Regions from separate parts of the Methylobacterium terrae genome, predicted to be linked through region 2. Evidence: predicted binding sites of a transcription regulator. Region 2 holds the regulator's gene; the other holds the start of a gene.
What was found. The regulator LexA, encoded in region 2, represses DNA repair genes until DNA is damaged. The targets are predictions, from matches to a motif close to TGTTCNNNNTGTGTTCNG.
Positions count from the first base shown of each region.

Region 1: a site for LexA is predicted at 2,658-2,675, ahead of DK419_RS18275 (PA0069 family radical SAM protein). Genes of this name have one in related genera too.

Region 1 is NZ_CP029553.1:3,942,617-3,952,014, reverse strand. It holds gene DK419_RS28745 (methyl-accepting chemotaxis protein) at 1-1,435, shown strand, start outside; gene DK419_RS18275 (PA0069 family radical SAM protein) at 1,467-2,627, opposite strand; gene DK419_RS18270 (hypothetical protein) at 2,747-3,262, shown strand; gene moaB (molybdenum cofactor biosynthesis protein B) at 3,228-3,806, opposite strand; gene ypfJ (KPN_02809 family neutral zinc metallopeptidase) at 3,806-4,714, opposite strand; gene DK419_RS18255 (uracil-DNA glycosylase) at 4,846-5,826, opposite strand; gene DK419_RS18250 (electron transfer flavoprotein-ubiquinone oxidoreductase) at 6,023-7,687, shown strand; gene DK419_RS18245 (GNAT family N-acetyltransferase) at 7,920-8,474, shown strand; gene DK419_RS18240 (PPC domain-containing DNA-binding protein) at 8,461-9,339, opposite strand; gene DK419_RS18235 (acyl-CoA synthetase) at 9,336-9,398, opposite strand, start outside.
Region 2 is NZ_CP029553.1:2,260,418-2,269,815, forward strand. It holds gene DK419_RS10145 (LysR family transcriptional regulator) at 1-645, shown strand, start outside; gene DK419_RS10150 (PAS domain-containing protein) at 642-1,694, shown strand; gene uvrB (excinuclease ABC subunit UvrB) at 1,793-4,603, shown strand; gene lexA (transcriptional repressor LexA) at 4,766-5,503, shown strand; gene DK419_RS10165 (NCS2 family permease) at 5,568-6,923, opposite strand; gene DK419_RS10170 (molybdopterin-dependent oxidoreductase) at 6,914-9,398, opposite strand, start outside.

The sequences.
Region 1 (9,398 bases), 1.7 Mb from region 2:
GGTCCGGGCGCTGTCCTCCCTCGCCGGGCGCGTCGAGGCGGCGCTCGCCCAGGCCCGCGCCTCCGAGGCCGCCCTCGGGCCGGAATTCCGGGACGCTCTCGCCGCGGCGGGCCGCCGCGTCGAGGCGTTCGAGGCCACCCGCGCGGCGGTCGTCCGGGCCGGCTCCGCGCGCGAGCCCTATCCCGTAGCCGCCGAGGAGTGGTTCCGGCAGGCGAGCGAGGTCATCGCCGGCATCGGCCAGGCCCGCGCGGCCGCCACCGCCTCGCTCGGCGCGATCGTGGCGGCTGAGAGCCGGGCGAGCGAGACCTGGCTCCTCGCCTCGCTGGCGATCCTGGCCGGCGCCTGCGCGGCGGTCGGCGGCGGCGCGCTCCTGCTGGTGCGCGGCGTGACCGGGCCGCTCGCCCGGATGATCGAGGCGATGCGCCGCCTCACCGCCGGCGATCTCGCCGTTCCGGTGCCTGCCGCTTCGTCGCGCAGCGAGATCGGCGCGATGGCCGCCGCGATGGTCCAGCTGCGCGACGGGCTCGCCCGCGCCGCCGCCCTGGAGGAGGAGGCGGCTCTGGCGCGCGCCGGGGCCGAGGCGCAGCGCCGCGCGGCCCTGCGCGAGCTCGCCGACCGGTTCGAGGGCTCGGTCGGCGGCGTCCTCGCCGCGGTGACCGCCGCGGCCTCCGAGATGGAGGCCACCGCCCGCGGCATGTCCGAGATCGCCGGCCGCACCGCCGACCAGAGCACCGGGGTCGCCGCCGCCGCCGAGGAGGCCTCCTCGAACGTCGCCACCGTCGCGGCGGCCGCGGGCCAGCTCGGCGCCTCGGTGCACGAGATCGGGCGCCGGGTCGGGTCCTCGGCCGAGATGGCCCGGGCCGCCGCCGACGCCGCCGCCGCGACCGCCCGCCTCGTCCACGAGCTGCGCCAGGGCGCGGCGCGGATCGGCGACGTGCTGGGGCTGATCTCCTCGATCGCCGACCAGACCAACCTGCTCGCGCTGAACGCCACCATCGAGGCGGCGCGGGCGGGCGCCGCGGGGCGGGGCTTCGCGGTGGTGGCCGCCGAGGTCAAGGCGCTCGCCGGCCAGACCGGCCGCGCCACGGCCGAGATCGCCGACCAGATCGCCCGCATCCAGGGCTCGACCGAGCAGGCGGTCGCGGCGATCGGCGGCATCGCCGGCCAGATCGGCGAGATCAGCTCGGCCTCGACCGCCATCGCGGCGGCGGTGGAGGAGCAGGGGGCCGCCACGCAGGAGATCGTCCGCACCATCGCGGAGGCCGCCAAGGGCACCGGCGAGGTGACGGGCAACATCGTCCGGGTCGCCGGGGCCGCCGACGAGACCGGGGCGGCGGCGAGCCAGGTGCTGTCGGCGGCAAGCGAGCTGTCGCGCCAGTCCGAGCACCTGCGCGGGGAGGTGGGGCGCTTCCTCACCACCGTCAGGGCGGCGTGAGGGAGGAGAACGCCCGTTCCCGCGCCGCCCGTCAGAACAGGCTGTACTGGCCGCCCACCCGCACCGGCACCGCGAACAGGTCGGCCCGCAGCCGCAGCCTCTCCGCCGGATAGCCGAGCCGGGTCATCGCCGCGCGCATCCGCCGGTCGAGGAGATCCGCGTAGGGGCCGGTCCCGGTGAAGCGCCGGCCGTAGGCGGCGTCGTAGACCTTGCCGCCGCGGCTCTGGGCGAGCAGCGAGAAGGTGCGTCTGGCCCGGTCGGGATAATGCTCGGCGAACCAGTCGCGCATCAGGTCGGCGAGTTCGTGCGGCAGGCGCAGGAGCACGCCGCCGGCCTCGCTCGCTCCCGCGTCGCGGGCGCGTGCCAGGATCGCTTCGATCTCGTGATCGTTGAGGCCCGGGATCAGGGGCGCCACCAGCACCATCACGGGCACGCCGGCCTCGGCGAGCGCCCGGATCGCCCGGAGGCGCTTCTCGGGCCGGGGCGCGCGCGGCTCCATCCGGCGGGCGAGGTCGGGATCGAGGGTGGTGACGGAGAGCGCGACCTTCACCAGCCCCTCCGCGGCCATCGGTGCCAGGATGTCGAGGTCGCGCAGCACGAGGTCGGACTTGGTGACGAGGCCGACCGGGTGGCGGAAGCGGGCGAGCACCTCCAGCACTCCCCGCGTCAGGCGGTAGCGCCGCTCGATCGGCTGGTAGGGGTCGGTCGCGGTGCCGAGGGCGATGGTGCGCGGGGCGTAGCCGCGGGCCGAGAGCTCCCGCTCGAGCAGGGAGGCCGCGTCGGGCTTGGCGAAGAGCTTCGTCTCGAAGTCGAGCCCCGGCGACAGGCCGGCATAGGCGTGGTTCGGCCGGGCGAAGCAGTAGACGCAGCCGTGCTCGCAGCCGCGATACGGGTTGATCGAGCGGTCGAAGCCGATATCGGGCGAATCGTTGCGGGTGATGATGGTGCGCGCCCGCTCCAGCGTCACCTCGGTGCGCAGCGGCGGCAGGTCGTCCGCCCGGACTTCCCGGGAGTCCTCTTGGTCTTCCCCGATGTCCTCCTGGCGCTCCCAGCCGTCCGAGAAGGCCTCGCGCTGCGCGGCCTCGAACCGGCCGGTCGGGTTGGCGGTGGCGCCGCGCCCGCGGCGGGTCCGCGCCGCCGGGGTCGATCCGGCGAGGCGGCGCCCCGTCTCACGCCCGCATCCCGAATCCATGCACGCCTCCGCCGACATAGCGGCCGAGCTTCGAACAAAACAGGAACAAACGCAAGGGCACGTGAAAATGCCGACGATCGAGGCAGGACGGGCCGCCCCCCATGAGTTATGGCGCGATCATGTTCACGGCTGCCATCCATCTCCCCGGCGCGATCGATCCGGATCGCATCGACGCCCTCGCCGACACCCTCGCGGCCCTGGTGGCCGGCGTGGCGGCGGGCGTGGTGGGCGATGCGGTGATCGCGGCAGAGCGTCCGGACGACCCGGAGGTCGCCACCATGGCGGAGAGCACCGGGGCGGCCCTGGTGGCGCGGGGATCCAATCCGTGGATCGCGGCGGCCGGGCCGGCGCGACGGCCCTGGATGCTGTGCCTGGAGGCCGGGGACGTGCCGGCGGAGGGGTGGATCCGGGTGCTCGACCGGTTCGGCGCCACCGCCTCCCCGGACGCGGTCGGCCGGCTGCGCCGCCCGCACGCCCCCCTGTTCGAGCGGATCGCCGGCCGGCGCGAGGCGCTGACCGGGACGCGCCGGGTGCGGGCCGGCGACCTCGTGCGGGTCGAGGCCGTGCGGGCGGGCCTGCCGCTCAGGGCCCGCCTGCCGGTCAGGCCCCTGCGGGCCGCGCTGCTGCGGGGTTAGCCGCTCCCCGCTTCAGGTGCTCGTCGAGGCGCGGCATGATCTCGACGAAGTTGCAGGGCCGGTGCCGGTAGTCGAGCTGGGCGGCCAGGATGCCGTCCCAGGCGTCGCGGCAGGCGCCGGGCGAGCCCGGCAGCACGAAGACGTAGGTGGCGCTCACCACCCCGGCGGTCGCCCGCGACTGCAGCGTCGAGGTGCCGATCTTGTCGTAGGAGATGCGGTGGAAGATGGCGGAGAACCCGTCCATCCGCTTCTCGAACAAGGGCTCCAGCGCCTCCGGCGTGACGTCGCGGCCGGTGAAGCCGGTGCCGCCGGTGGTGATGACGACGTCCACCCCCGGATCGCCGGCCCAGGCGCGCACCTGCGCGCGGATCGCCTCGACCTCGTCGGGCACGATCGCCCGGGCGGCGAGGCGGTGGCCCGCCTGCCCCAGCCGCTCGGCCAGGGTGTCGCCGGAGCGGTCGTCGGCGAGGGTGCGGGTGTCCGAGACGGTGAGCACCGCGATCGAGAGCGGCACGAAATCCCGGGCAAGGTCGAGGCCGGCCATCAGAGCTGGGAGGCCCGGAAGGTGTCGCAGGACTGGGTCTGGCCGCTGCGGTAGCCGGTCTGGAACCAGCGCATGCGCTGGGCCGAGGAGCCGTGGGTGAAGGAATCCGGCACGACGTAGCCCTGGCTCTGCTTCTGGAGCTTGTCGTCGCCGATGGCGCTCGCCGCCTGCATCGCCTCCTCGATGTCGCCGGGCTCGAGCGAATTGAAGCGGTCGTTCGAGTTCTTGGCCCAGACGCCGGCGAGGCAATCGGCCATCAGTTCGACGCGGACCGAGAGGGCGTTCGATTCGCGCTCGCCGACCTGCTGCTGCTTGCGCTGGACCTTGGGCAGGATGCCGAGCACGTCCTGGACGTGGTGGCCGACCTCGTGGGCGATGACGTAGGCGTAGGCGAAATCGCCCTTCACGTTGAACTTCTGCTCCATCTCCTTGAAGAAGGTCGTGTCGAGGTAGACCTTCTTGTCGAGCGGGCAGTAGAACGGGCCCATCGCGGCCCGGGCCTGGCCGCAGCCGCTGCGGGTGCCGCCGGTATAGAGCACCATCGTGGTCGGGGTGTATTGCCGCCCGGTCTGGTTCGGCAGAACCTGGTTCCACACGTCCTCGGTGTTGCCGAGGATCGCGGCGGCGAACTTGCCGGTCTGGTCGGCGGGAGCGCCGGTGCGCCGGTCGGGCTGCGGCCGGCCCTGCTGCTGCTCCTGCGGCGCGCGCTGGCGCGTCACCGTCTCGGCGCCGCCGATCAGGATCGCCGGGTTGATGCCGGTGACCCAGCCGATGATGCACAGGATCACGATGGTGCCGATGCCCAGGCCGCCGGCGCCGCCTCCGGGGAAGCCGAACCCGCCGCCACCGCCGCCTTCGCCGCGACGGTCCTCGACGTTGTCGGAGGTGCGAAAATCTTCCCAGCGCATGGTCAGCTACCCGTTGGCCCGTGAACCTTGGCCGCGACGGCTACGCGGCGCAGGCGTGAGGCTCAAGAGTAATCGACCAGGGCGGGCACGGTTCCGCTTGATCGGCCCCCGGTCGATCGCTGTCGGCGGGGTCAGCGCCCGCCCTCGTCGAGGGCGGCGCGCAGGGCCCGGAAATCGCGCCAGGCGAGGCGTTTCTGCAGCGGTTGGCGCAGCAGGTAGGCCGGGTGCAGGGTGGCGAGCAGCCGGATCTCGCGCCGCCCGGTGCGGTAGGGGAACCAGCGGCCGCGCGACTTCAGGATGCCGTCCTTGGTGCCGGCGAGCGCTTGCGTGGCGACGCCGCCGAGGCAGACCAGGATGTCGGGATCGGCGAGCGCGATCTGCCGCTCGATGAACGGCTTGCAGGTCGCGAGCTCCTGCGGGGTCGGGTTGCGGTTGCCGGGCGGGCGCCAGGGCACGACGTTGCCGACATAGGCGTTGCTGCGGTCGAGCCCGACCGCCGCCATCATCCGGTCGAGGAGCTGGCCCGACCGGCCCATGAACGGCTTGCCGACCCGGTCCTCGTCGGCCCCCGGGGCCTCGCCGACGAACATCACCCGCGCCTGCGGGTTGCCGTCCGCGAAGACGAGGTTCTTGGCGGTGAAGCGCAGCGCGCAGCTCTCGAACCGGGCGAGCAGGCCCTCCAGCTCCTCCAGGCTCGCGGCGGTGGCGGCGAGCTCGCGCGCGTCGCCCGCGGCCTCGCCCGGGGCGGCGGCGGCAGAGCGGCCGTAGGTGCTGGGCGCTTCCTGTCGCGGGAGGGCTTGGGGCGGGAGGGCTTGGGGCGGGAGTGCTTGAGGCGGGAGGGCTTGGGTTGGGAGATCTCGGCGCGGAGGTTCCGGACGCAACGATTCCTGGCGCGGCGCCTCGTCCCGCGCGAAGGCCGGATGGTCCGGCTCGGGCGCAGGCTCGGCCCGCCGCGCCGGTGCCCCGGCCTCCGCCCGCGCGGCCCGGCGCGGCGCCTCCGGCTCGGCGAAGCGGTCGTGCGGCGTCTCGTCCAGCACGGCGTCCACGCCCGCCGCGACGTGAAAGTCGAGGAAAGAGAGAAGGTCGCGGCTGTCGGGAGCGTCGGGTGCCATAAGTATGATGTGGCGTGCCGAGCGGCTGTGGACAACGGGCGCGACATGACGCGCACAGGCATTCTCGCGCGCGGGGCCCAGGGGCGGTCGCTTGCACCCGGGGACACGCCGTCGCACGGTCCGGCCGAGGGAACCGCTTGAGGCGGCCCGAGATCGTTTATATGTGAACTATTGCAAGACCTGAGGGAGGGACGGGATGGAGCTGCCGGAACGCGAGGCGATGGACTTCGACGTGGTGATCGTCGGAGCGGGCCCGGCCGGGCTGGCTGCCGCCATCCAGCTCAAGCAGCTCGCCGCCGAGGCCGGCACCGAGGTCTCGGTGGTGGTGGTCGAGAAGGGCAGCGAGGTCGGCGCCCACATCCTGTCGGGCGCCGTCATCGACCCGAGCGGCCTCGACACGCTGGTGCCCGACTGGCGCGAGGACCCGGACCGCCCCCTCAAGACCGAGGTGGTGAAGGACGAGTTCATGTTCCTCGGGCCGGCCGGCGGCATCAGCATGCCGAACATCGCCTTCCCGAAGCTGATGAGCAACCACGGCAATTTCGTCGGCTCGCTCTCCAACGTGACGAAGTATCTCGGCCGCAAGGCGGAGGAGCTCGGCGTCGAGATCTATCCGGGCTTCCCGGCCGCCGAGATCCTCTACGACGAGGCCGGCGCGGTGGTCGGCGTCGCCACCGGCGACCTCGGCGTCGCCCGGTCGGGCGAGGCGCGCGACGACTTCACCCGCGGCATGGAGCTGCGCGCCAAGTACACGGTGTTCGGCGAGGGCGCCCGCGGCTCGCTGACGAAGAAGCTGATCGACCGCTACCGCCTCAACCAGCATTCCGACCACCAGAAGTACGGGCTCGGCGTCAAGGAGCTGTGGCAGGTCAAGCCGGAGAAGTTCCGGCCCGGGCTGGTGCAGCACTCGATGGGCTGGCCGCTGCCGAACAAGGCCGGCGGCGGCTCCTGGCTCTACCACTTCGACGATCACCTCGTCTCGGTCGGCTTCGTCACGCACCTGAACTACGAGAACCCGACCCTGTCGCCGTTCGAGGAGTTCCAGCGCTTCAAGACCCACCCGATGATCCGGGACGTGTTCGAGGGCGCCAAGCGCATCGGCTACGGCGCCCGCGCGATCATGGAGGGCGGCTGGCAATCGGTGCCGAAGCTCGTCTTCCCGGGCGGCTGCCTCGTCGGCGACTCCGCCGGCTTCGTCAACGTGCCGCGGATCAAGGGCTCGCACAACGCGGTGCTGTCGGGCATGCAGGCCGCGGGCGCGATCCACGAGGCTTTGGCCGCGGGCCGGGCCCAGGACGAGCTGACCTCCTACGAGGAGGGCTGGCGCTCGAGCCCGATCGGCTACGACCTGAAGCGGGTGCGCAACGTCAAGCCGCTCTGGTCGAAGTATGGCACCCTCGTCGGCGTGGGCCTGGGCGGCCTCGACATGTGGTTGAACGAGCTCGCCGGGCTGTCGCTGTTCGGCACGCTCAGCCACGGCAAGCCGGACTATGCCTGCACCAAGCCGCTCAAGGACGTGAAGCCGATCAAGTACCCTAGGCCCGACGGGGTCCTGACCTTCGACCGCCTCTCCTCGGTGTACCTGTCGAACACCAACCACGAGGAGGACCAGCCGGTCCACCTCCAGGTCAAGGATATGGGCCTGCAGAAAGCCTCCGAGCACGACGTGTTCGGCGGACCGTCGGCCCGCTACTGCCCGGCCGGCGTCTACGAGTGGGTCGAGGAGGGCGGTGCGCCGCGCTACCAGATCAACGCGCAGAACTGCGTCCACTGCAAGACCTGTGATATCAAGGACCCGAACCAGAACATCAACTGGGTGACGCCGGAAGGTCCGGGCGGTCCGAACTACGTGAACATGTAAGAGTTCGTTCGCCGCCGCGGGCGCCTCGAGGCGAGGCGTCCGCTCTTCTTCCCGTCGGGCAGATTCCCACCCGGCGGGAGCTTTCGGAAAAATCCGTTTCGGAATCGAGCGCGGATCCTCTCTCCCACCCGGGAGGGGAGGAGCCGCGCTGATTCATGTCTCCGGACGAACCTGCCGTACAGGGGGAGGCGGCGCCCGTTTCCGCAGGGGAAATCCCTGCTACCCTGCCGCGATGACCGCTGCTCCTCCTCCCGTCCTCGACACGCCTCGCCTCCACCTGCGCCTCGTCGCGCCCGAGGATGCGGAGGCGACCAGCGCCCTGATGACCCAGGCGGTGAGCCGGTGGCTCGCCTCCTGGCCGATACCCTTCACCGTCGCGATGGCACGGGAGCGGATCGCGACGGCGCGGGCGCTGGCCGCGGCCCGGCAGGCGCTCTCGCTGGCGGTGACCGCCCGCGGCGACGGCGAGCTTCTCGGCTGGGTCATGCTGCACCGGACCGGCGACGACCCGCGGACCGCCACCCTCGGCTACTGGCTCGGCGAGGCACATCACCGCCGCGGCTACCTGCGCGAGGCGGCCGCTGCCCTGCTGCCGGTCGCCGTCGCGTGGCTCGACCTCGACCGGATCGAGGCCAGCGCCCATCCGGAGAATGCCGGCTCCTTCGCGGTCATGCGGGCCTGCGGCATGGCCTTCCGGCGCGAGGCGGTGATCCACGCGCCGGCGAGGGGCCGCGACGAGGTCGTGCACGTTCACGGCGTCGAGCGCGACGGCCTCACTCCGCCGTGAGGCACAGCTCGAACGTGATGCAGGCGGCGTTGGCGCCGCGGAGCAGGACGCCCTCGTGGATGGCGCCTCCGACATCCACGACCGCGATGTCGAGACGAGCGACCGCCCCACCGTCCGGTCCCGGCCGTACGAGCCCGTCGCGGATCCACACCTCGCTCGCGTCGGTCGGGATCACCCGCCCGTCGGCGAAGGCGGGCCGCACGATGCTGCCGATGCCGCGCACCCGCGCCGCCGGCAGCCCGTGCATCCGGCACGCCGCCTCGATCGCCGCGTGGATCTCCTCGTTCGGCTGGATCTTGAGCAGCAGGCAGCCGGCCTCGCCCTCGGACGAGGACGCCGGGGTGAAGAGCGAGAAGTTGGTCTCGGCATCCGGCTCGACCCTCCACGCCGCGCCCGCCGTGCCCCAGGCCTCGGCCCGGACCGGCCCTGACACCACGACCTCCGCCGGCAGCAGGTGGCCGGCGCGGCGGCGCCCGTCGGCCTCGATCCAGGCCCCGTGGACGTGCAGGAAGGGCGCACCGTCGCGCTCGCCGAAGGTGACGCTCGCCCGCTCCAGCCGCGTCTCGCCCGCCGGACGGAAAGTCTCGCTGTAATAGGCGGCGTAGCGCGGATCGGCCGAGAGGGCCGGCATCACGTAGGCGAACGGGGAAAAGCTCCCGCCCGCCAGGTGCACCACGCCGCCGCGCATCCCGGCCTCGCCGAGCGGACCGGCGACGGCGTCGAGCAGCGTGCGCCCGGGGGCCAGATCGAACGAGTGCCGGATCGCGCCGCCGGCGGCGGCGAGCCAGCGCGCGGCCCGCGCGGGGCCCGGCTGCGCGAGGGTGGCGAAGGGCGGCGTCCCGGTCCGCATCGGGGCCGCGCTCACCCTTGTGCCCCCGATCCTTGTGCCCCCGATCCTTGCGCCTTCCCGCCGAGGAGGCCCGC
Region 2 (9,398 bases):
GACCTGATCGAGGAGGGCTGGGACCTGGCGCTCAGGATCGGCCACCTGCGGGATTCGAGCCTGGTCGCGCGGGCGCTCGCGCCGTGCCGGATGCGGGTCTGCGCCGCGCCGGCCTATCTCGCGGCGCGGGGCCGGCCGCGCCGCCCGGAGGATCTCGGCCAGCACAATTGCCTCGGCTACACCCTGGCGAGCAGCGACGGCTGGCGGTTCGAGGGCGTCACCGTGCCGGTCGAGGGATCGCTGCGGGCCTCGAACGGCGCCGCCCTGGCGGCGGCGGCCGAAGCCGGGCTCGGGGTGATCTACCAGCCGACCTTCCTGGTTGCCGACGCCCTGCGCCGGGGCAGCCTGGTGGCGCTCGACCTCGGGGGCATCCCGTCGCTGCCGATCCACGCGGTGATGCCCTCGCGACGCCGCCCGCCGGCCAAGGTCCGGGCGCTGGTCGAGTTCGTGGCGCGCCGCTTCGCCGACCCGCCCTGGGACCGCGACCTGCCGGCCCCGCTCGCGGCCGAGGACCCGCTGCCCGGGGAGCCCCGCGGCCAGGAGACTCGCGGCCAGGAGACGCGCGACCAGGAGACTCGCACCCGGGAACCGCGCACCTGCGAGCCGCCGGCCCGTCCGCGCGCGGAACCCGCGAGGCCGTCGTGAACCGGCATGTCCCCCCGTTCGCCGAGCCCTGCTTCGGCGGCTCCTTCCCGGACCGCGACTTCCTGCGCCTCATCGAGGCGCACGGCCTGACCGGCAGCTGGACCTGGACCTTCGCCACCGACGAGCAGGCCTGGTCGCCGGGCCTCTACCGGCTCCTCGGCTTCGAGCCGGGGGCCGTGCGGGCGGATTACGGCCTGTTTCTCAGCCTGGTCCATCCCGACGACCGGCCGCTCATCGTGGCCAATGTCCAGGTGATGCGGGACGGGCTGTTCAACGACCACACCGTCCGGGTGATCCGGCCGGACGGAACGATGCGGGTGCTGGCCTGCCGCGGTACCGCCTACGTCACCCCGGAGGGCCGGCCGCGGGCGGTGGCCGGAGTGGTGCTGGACGTGACCGACGCCGAGCGCCTGGCCGGCCTGCACCGGGAGGAGCAGCGGCGGCGGTGGGCCCTGTTCGAGCAGGCCCAGGCCTGGACGCACGCCTCGCCCTGCGGCACGCCGATGCGCATCGCCTCGCGGGAGCTCCTGAGCCTCACCGGCCTGTCGCAGCAGGATTTCCACGACGACTGGACCCGGATCCTGGTGCCGGAGGAGCGCGCGTGCGTCCTCGACCGGCTCCGGGGGCTGCTCGCCGCCGGGCGGCCCTTCGTGGTCGAGCAGCACCTGGCCCTCGAGGGCGGCGAGAGGGGCCGGTTCCGGGGCGTGTTCGTCCCCGTGCGCGACGCCGCGGGACGGATCGAGACCTGGGCCAGCCTGAATTCCCGGGTCGACGGGATCCGGCCGGTCCCGACCGGGCCGGCGCGGCGCAGCCTGGAGCAGGCGGTGGAGGGCGCCCATCTGCGCGCCGCCCGCGGCCTGCTCGACTGGTCGATGGCCGATCTCGCCGCCGCCAGCGGCCTCTCGCTCTCGACCATCCGGCGCCTGGAGGAGGAGGGCGAGGGGCAGGCGGCCCGCAGCCGCCACGCGGCGGTCACGGCCCTGCGCCGGGCCGGCATCGGCTTCGTGCTCGTCGAGGGCAACGCCCTCGCGGTCGCCCGATTGCGCTGAGCCGAAGGGGCTCCGGGAAGGGTGAAACGGGTTCGTCGCGCAGAGATGCGATGACACGCGCCCTTTCCGGCCCCGGCGGTGCTTGCCATATCAGGTCCATGCCCGCCCCGAAGAAGCCCCGCCTGTCGACCGGCAAGGCCTCGAAGCCCGAGCTGAAGCCGCTCGACCCGTTCCTCGCCGAGCTGCTGAACCCGGCGCTGAACCGCGACCGCCTGCCCGTCATCGAGCCGCCTCCGCCGCCCGAGCCGCCGAAGCGCGGCCGCCCGCGCAAGGACGCGGCCGCGGTCAAACCGGACGCCGAGCCGGACGCCAAGAGCGGCGCCAAGAGCAGCGCCAAGAGCGGCGCCAAACCCGTGCGCCGTGCCAAGCGCGGGCCGGATGCGGCCCCGGACGGCTTCGGCGAGGCGCCGCAGGCCGCCTTCGCGCACGGCACGGCGGCCGATGTCGAGCCGGCGCTCGCCCAGGCGCTCGGCCTGCGCGAGCCCGACGGCGAGGCGGTGGAGGAGCGCGGGTCGCTCGCGGCCGAGGGCGTCTCGGCGACGGTCGACGCGCTGACCAAGCTCCTCACCGAGGGCAACCCGCTGTTCAAGAACGGCGAGCTGTGGCGGCCGCACCGCCCGGAGCGGCCGCAGAAATCCGAGGGCGGCGTCCCGTTCCGGCTGAATTCCGAGTTCACCCCGGCCGGCGACCAGCCCCGCGCCATCGCCGAGCTCGTCGCCGGCGTGCAGGGCCAGGAGCGCGACCAGGTCCTGCTCGGCGTCACCGGCTCCGGCAAGACCTTCACCATGGCCAAGGTCATCGAGGAGACCCAGCGCCCGGCCCTGATCCTGGCTCCCAACAAGACCCTGGCGGCCCAGCTCTACGGCGAGTTCAAGAGCTTCTTCCCCGACAACGCCGTCGAGTATTTCGTCTCATACTACGACTACTACCAGCCCGAGGCCTACGTCGCCCGCTCCGACACCTTCATCGAGAAGGAATCGTCGATCAACGAGCAGATCGACCGGATGCGCCACTCCGCCACCCGGGCGCTCCTGGAGCGCGACGACGTCATCATCGTCGCCTCGGTGTCGTGCATCTACGGCATCGGCTCGGTCGAGACCTACACGGCGATGTCGTTCACGGTCAGCCTCGGCGAGAAGATCGAGCAGCGCCAGCTCGTCGCCGATCTCGTGGCGCTGCAATACAAGCGCATCCAGTCCGACTTCGCCCGCGGCACCTTCCGGGTGCGCGGCGACGTGATCGAGCTGTGGCCGGCCCACCTGGAGGATCGCGGCTGGCGCATCGGCCTGTTCGGCGACGAGATCGAGTCGATCTCCGAGTTCGACCCGCTCACCGGCAAGACGATCAACACGCTCAAGTTCGTCAAGGTCTACGCCAACAGCCACTACGTGACCCCGCGCCCGACCCTCCAGCAGGCGGTCAAGGGCATCAAGGACGAGCTGAAGTGGCGGGTCGAGGAGCTGACCCGGATGGGCCGCTTGATCGAGGCCCAGCGCCTGGAGCAGCGCTGCACCTTCGACCTCGAGATGATCGAGGCGACGGGGGCCTGCAACGGCATCGAGAACTATTCGCGGTATCTGACCGGCCGCAAGCCCGGCGAGCCGCCGCCCACCCTGTTCGAGTACCTGCCCGACAACGCCCTCGTCTTCACCGACGAGAGCCACGTCACGGTCTCGCAGATCGGCGGCATGTACCGGGGCGACTTCCGCCGCAAGGCGACGCTCGCCGAGTACGGCTTCCGGTTGCCCTCCTGCCTCGACAACCGCCCGTTGCGGTTCGAGGAATGGGACGCGATGCGCCCGCAATCGATCCACGTCTCGGCGACGCCGGCGAAGTGGGAGCTGGAGCAGACCGGCGGCGTCTTCGCCGAGCAGGTCATCCGCCCGACCGGCCTCGTCGATCCGGTCATCGAGGTGCGACCGGCGAGATCCCAGGTCGACGACCTCCTCGGCGAGGTGAAGGAGGTGGCCGCCGCGGGCTACCGGACGCTGGTGACGACGCTCACCAAGCGCATGGCCGAGGACCTGACCGAGTACCTGCACGAGAACGGCGTGCGGGTCCGCTACATGCACTCCGACATCGATACCCTGGAGCGCATCGAGATCATCCGCGACCTGCGCCTCGGCGCCTTCGACGTGCTGATCGGCATCAACCTCCTGCGCGAGGGCCTCGACATCCCGGAATGCGCCCTCGTCGGCATCCTGGACGCCGACAAGGAAGGATTCCTGCGCTCCGAGACCTCGCTGATCCAGACCATCGGGCGGGCCGCCCGCAACGCCGAGGCGCGCTGCATCCTCTACGCCGACCACGTCACCGGCTCGATGGAGCGGGCGATGGCGGAGACCGAGCGCCGGCGCAAGAAGCAGCTCGCCTACAACGAGGAGCACGGCATCACGCCCCAGAGCGTGAAGCGCAACATCTCGGACATCCTGGAGAGCGTCTACGAGCGCGACCACGTCCAGGTCGATACGGGGCTCGCCAAGTCCGCTGTCACGGTCGGCCACAACCTCAAGGCGGTGATGGCCGACCTCGAGAAGCGGATGCGGGCGGCGGCGGCCGACCTCGACTTCGAGGAGGCGGCGCGCCTGCGCGACGAGCTCAAGCGCCTCCAGGCGACCGAGCTCGCCATCGCCGACGACCCGATGGCCGAGCAGGCCGACGTCGAGCGCGAGGCCGGCCGCTTCGGCGCCAAGCGCAAGCGGCGCGGCCCCGAGCCGCTCGGCTACGGCCCCGGCGGCAAGGGCACCTCCGACGAGGGCACCCGCATCCGCGAGCCCGACCTCGACGAGATGGGCCCGGGCACCGACCGCGAGGTGCCGTTCTCCTACGCCGAGCGCCCGACCGGCCGCTCGACGCAGGGGTTTCCGGGCCAGCGGCCGAAATACAAGGGGCGCAAGGGGCGGGGCTGACGCCCCGTCCCGCCCGAATAGGCTCGATCTCTCCTCTCTGCCGGGGGCCGTTGCTGTGCTCTCGCGCGGATTTCGCCGACCCGCTTGCGGAACACTTGCGGAACGCTTACCATGTTCGCGATTTGTTTCCGGAGCGCGCCAGCGCGGGGATGAGAGTGTCACATGCTCACGCGTAAGCAGTTGGACCTGCTCCGCTTCATTCAGCAGAGAATGCGCGAGACGGGCGTGCCCCCGTCCTTCGACGAGATGAAGGACGCCCTCGACCTCAAGTCGAAATCGGGCATCCACCGCCTGATCACGGCGCTCGAGGAGCGCGGCTTCCTGCGCCGCCTGCCGAACCGGGCCCGGGCGATCGAGGTGATCCGCCTGCCCGACACGGTGACGGGGCCGGCGCAGGCCGCGCCGAGCGCCGAGGTGGTACGGTTCAACCCCAGCGTGGTCGAGGGCGGTCGCGCCCACGAGCCGAAGCGGCCCGCCGGCATCCCCGCGATGGCGACGGCATCGGACGAGAACGGCCAGTCGGTCAGCGTGCCGGTGATGGGCCGGATCGCCGCCGGTACGCCGATCTCGGCGATCCAGAGCCAGAGCCGCACGGTGGCGATGTCGCCGGACTTCCTCGCCAGCGGCGAGCACTACGCCCTGGAGGTGCGCGGCGACTCGATGATCGAGGCCGGCATCCTCGACGGCGACCTCGTGGTGATCCGCCGCCAGGAGACCGCCAATACCGGCGACATCATCGTGGCGCTGATCGACGACGAGGAGGCAACCCTCAAGCGCCTGCGCCGCCGCGGCTCGTCGATCGCGCTCGAAGCCGCCAACCCGGCCTACGAGACCCGCGTGCTCGGGCCCGACCGGGTGCGGATCCAGGGCCGGCTGGTGAGCCTGGTCCGGAAGTACTGAGGCGGGTCGAGAGGCGACGCCCGAACCCTCCCCCGCAGAGGGGAGGGTTCGGGCGGTGCGCCCTTCAATGCGCGCTGCCCGTCGCCACGAACTTGAACAGGAACACGCCTGCGATCACCCACACCACCGGCTTCACCTCCCGGAACCGCCCGGTGAGCAGCTTGATCACCGCGTAGGTGATGAAGCCGAAGGCGACGCCGTTGGCGATCGAGTAGGTGAAGGGCATCAGGAGCGCCGTGACGCAGGCCGGCAGCACCTCGGTCAGGTCGTCCCAGTCGAGGTCGACCAGCTCGTGCAGCATCAGGCAGGCGACGTAGAACAGGGCCGGGGCCGTGGCGTAGGCCGGGACCGAGCCGGCGAGCGGCGCGAAGAACAGGCAGGCGAGGAAGAGAACCGCCACCGTGGCGGCGGTGAGCCCGGTGCGGCCGCCCTCCTCGACGCCGGACGCGCTCTCGAGATACGCCGTGGTGCTCGAGGTGCCGAGCAGCGAGCCGACGAAGATCGACGAGGAATCGGCCATCAGGGCCTTGTCGAGGCGCTCCATCTTGCCTTGCGTGAGCAGCCCCGCCCGGTTGGCCACGCCCATCAGCGTGCCGGTGGCGTCGAACAACTCGACGAGGAAGAATACCAGGATCACGTTGAGGAGCCCGCCCGACAGGGCGCCGGTGATGTCGAGGGCGAACAGGGTCGGGGCGATCGAGGGCGGCAGCGAGGCGACGCCCTGGAAGTTGTTGTCGGCGACGACGAAGCTGAGGGCCGTGACGGTCAGGATGCCGGCCAGCAGCGCGCCGCGCACCTTGCGCACCGAGAGCACCGCGACGATCAGGAAGCCCAGCACCGCCAGCACCGCGCTCGGCTTGTGCAGGTCGCCGAGGGTGACGAAGGTCGCCGGGCTCGCCGCCACCACGCCGGCGCTCTTCAGCGCGATGATGGCGAGGAAGAGCCCGATGCCGACCGTGATGGCGATGCGCATCGATCGCGGGATGCCCTCGACGATGATCCGGCGCAGGCCGGTCAGCGTGACGGCCATGAAGAGGAGGCCGGAGATGAACACCGCGCCGAGCGCCGCCTGCCAGGTGTAGCCCATCTGGAGCACCACCACGTAGGCGAAGTAGGCGTTGAGCCCCATGCCCGGCGCCAGCGTGATCGGGTAGTTGGCGTAGAACGCCATCACCAGCGAGCCGATCGCCGCGACGAGGCAGGTCGCGACGAACACCGCGCCCTTCGGCATCCCGGCATCGCCCAGGATGTTGGGGTTGACGAAGATGATGTAGGCCATCGTCAGGAAGGTGGTCAGCCCGGCGAGCAGCTCCGTGCGCACGGTCGTGCCGTGGGCCGAGAGCGCGAAGGTGCGCTCCAGGACTCCTCCTCCGGAAGAACCATTCGGCCGGGTCAGGCCGTCGTCGCGCTTCAGGTCCATCGCTCCTCCTCGCCGCTGCTGATGGCGTCGCTGATCTGTCGGTAGATCCGGTCGGGCGCGAAGGGCGTCGCGGTCAGCCGCGCGCCGGTCGCGTCCCGGATTGCATTCCCCAGGGCCGCCGCCACGGGGTTGAACGGGCTCTCGCTCATCGACTTGGCGCCGAGCGGACCGATCCCGTCATGGGTGTCGGCGAAGATCACCTCGGTGCGGGGCACGTCGGCGATGGCCGGGATGTGGTAGGTGCGGAAGGACGGGGTCGCGACCCGGCCCTCGGCATCGATCGCCAGGTCCTCGAAGAGCGCGGCGCCGAGCGCCTGGGCGACGCCGCCCTCGATCTGGCCGCGGCACTGGACCGGGTTCATCACCCGCCCGGCATCGGCGGCGTGGACGCTCCTGAGGATCCTGACCTCGCCGGTCCCCGGCCGCACCGCGACCTGGAAGCCCTGGACGTTGAACGCCACCGAGCGCGGGCTGCCGTCGGCCCGGCCGAGGGCCTCCGCAGGGGCGAGGTCGGCGAGGGGGATCCGCGCCTCGCCCGCGACCACCGCATCCCCCTCGAGGCGGCAGGCGGCGGGGTCGGTCCCGAGGCGGGCGGCGGCGCGCTGCTTCAGCGTCGCGGCCAGGGACCCGGCGGCCCGCAACGTCGCCTGGCCCGCCACCACGATGCCGGTGCTGCCATAGGCGCCGGTATCGTGCGCCACCGCGTCGGTGTCGCCCTGGCGCAGGGCGATCCGGTCCGGCGTGGTGCCCAAGATCTCCGCGGCGATCTGGCCGTGCACCGTCGAGGTGCCGTTGCCGAACTCGACCGTGCCGACGCTCACGGTGTAGCGCCCGTCCTCCCGGAGCGCGATCCGGGCCTCGGCGAAGTGGCCGCGGGGCGGGATGGTGTCGATCATGGCGAGCGCCATGCCCGAGCCCGTGCGCCAGCCCGGCGGGCCCGCGGGGGGCGGCTCCGCGAGCGCCGCCGCGACCGCGTCGAGGCATTGATCGAGGCCGTAGCTGCCGTACCGGACGTCGTGCGGCTCCAGGCTCGTCGAGACCATCGGGTCGCCGGGCCGCACCGCGTTGCGGCGGCGCAGCTCGAACGGATCGAGCCCCAGGGCGCGGGCGAGCTCGTCCATGGCGGATTCGACCGCGAAGATGGTCTGGCTCAGGCCGTAGCCGCGAAACGCCCCCGCCGGCACGGTGTGGGTGTGGACGGCGGTGCCGTCGACGCGCTTGTTCGGGCAGCGATAGACCGCGATCACCTCGTTGCAGCCGTGATGCAGCACGCCGCCGGCATGGTTGCCGTAGGCGCCGGTATTCGAGAGCACCTCGAGGGCGATGGCCGTCAGCGTGCCGTCGGCGCGGGCGCCGAGGCGCACCCGCACCCGCATCGGGTGGCGGGTGGTGGCGGCGGTGAACTGCTCGGCGCGGGTCGTCTCGAAGCGCACCGGCCGGCCGGTGGCGAGGACGGCGAGCGCCACCAGGTCCTCGGTCAGCATCTCCTGCTTGCCGCCGAAGCCGCCGCCGACCCGGCCGCACGCGACCCGGACCTGATCACGGGGGAGATCGAACAGGGCGCAGAGGGCGTCGCGGGTGAGGAACGGCACCTGGGTGCTCGAGCGGATCACGAGCCGCCCGTCCGGGTCGCGCCAGCCAAGCGCCGCGTGGGTCTCGAGATGCGCGTGCTGGATCCGCTGCGAGCGGTAGGTGCCCTCGTGTACCACGTCCGCGGCGGCGAGGCCGACCGCGACGTCGCCGATCTCGCCGTGGGCCTCGGCGGCGAGGTTGGGGTGGGGGTGGAGCGGCGGCGCGTCCTCGCCGGTCGGCCGCGCGCCGTGCACCAGGGGCGCGTCGGGGGCGAGGGCCTGCTCGGGGTCGAGGCAGGCCGGCAGCACCTCGTACGCGACGACCAGCGCCCGGCACCCGGCCTCCGCCGCCGCCTCGCTCTCGGCGACCACCGCGGCGACGCGCTGGCCGACGAAGCGCAGGACCGGGTCGAGCACCCACGTGTCGGCGGCGTCGTCGGCCGGGTTCTCGTGCCGGCCGGTCGAGAACAGCCGGTCCGGCGCATCCGCGTGGGTGAGCACCCGCACCACGCCCGGCAGGGCGAGGGCCGCCGCGGCATCGATGCGCCGCACCCGGGCGTGCGCGTGCGGCGAGCGCAGCACCTTCAGGTGCAGGGCATCGGGCATGTCCAGGTCGAGGGTGTAGCGCGTCCGGCCGCTGACGATCGCCGCGCTGGCCGGGGCCGGCGGGCTGTGCGCGCAGGTCGAGGCCTCTCGCGGCGCGTCGACGGCGGCGATGCCTTCTCGCCCTTCGGCGATGCTCGCGATCGCGTCCGCGATCGACCGGTAGCCGGTGCAGCGGCAGAGGTTGCCCTTGAGCGCGGCCGGCAGGTCGCGGGCCTGGCCCTGGTCGAGGACGGCCGCGGTCATCACCATCCCGGGGGTGCAGAAGCCGCACTGGAACCCCTGCGCGGCGACGAAGGCG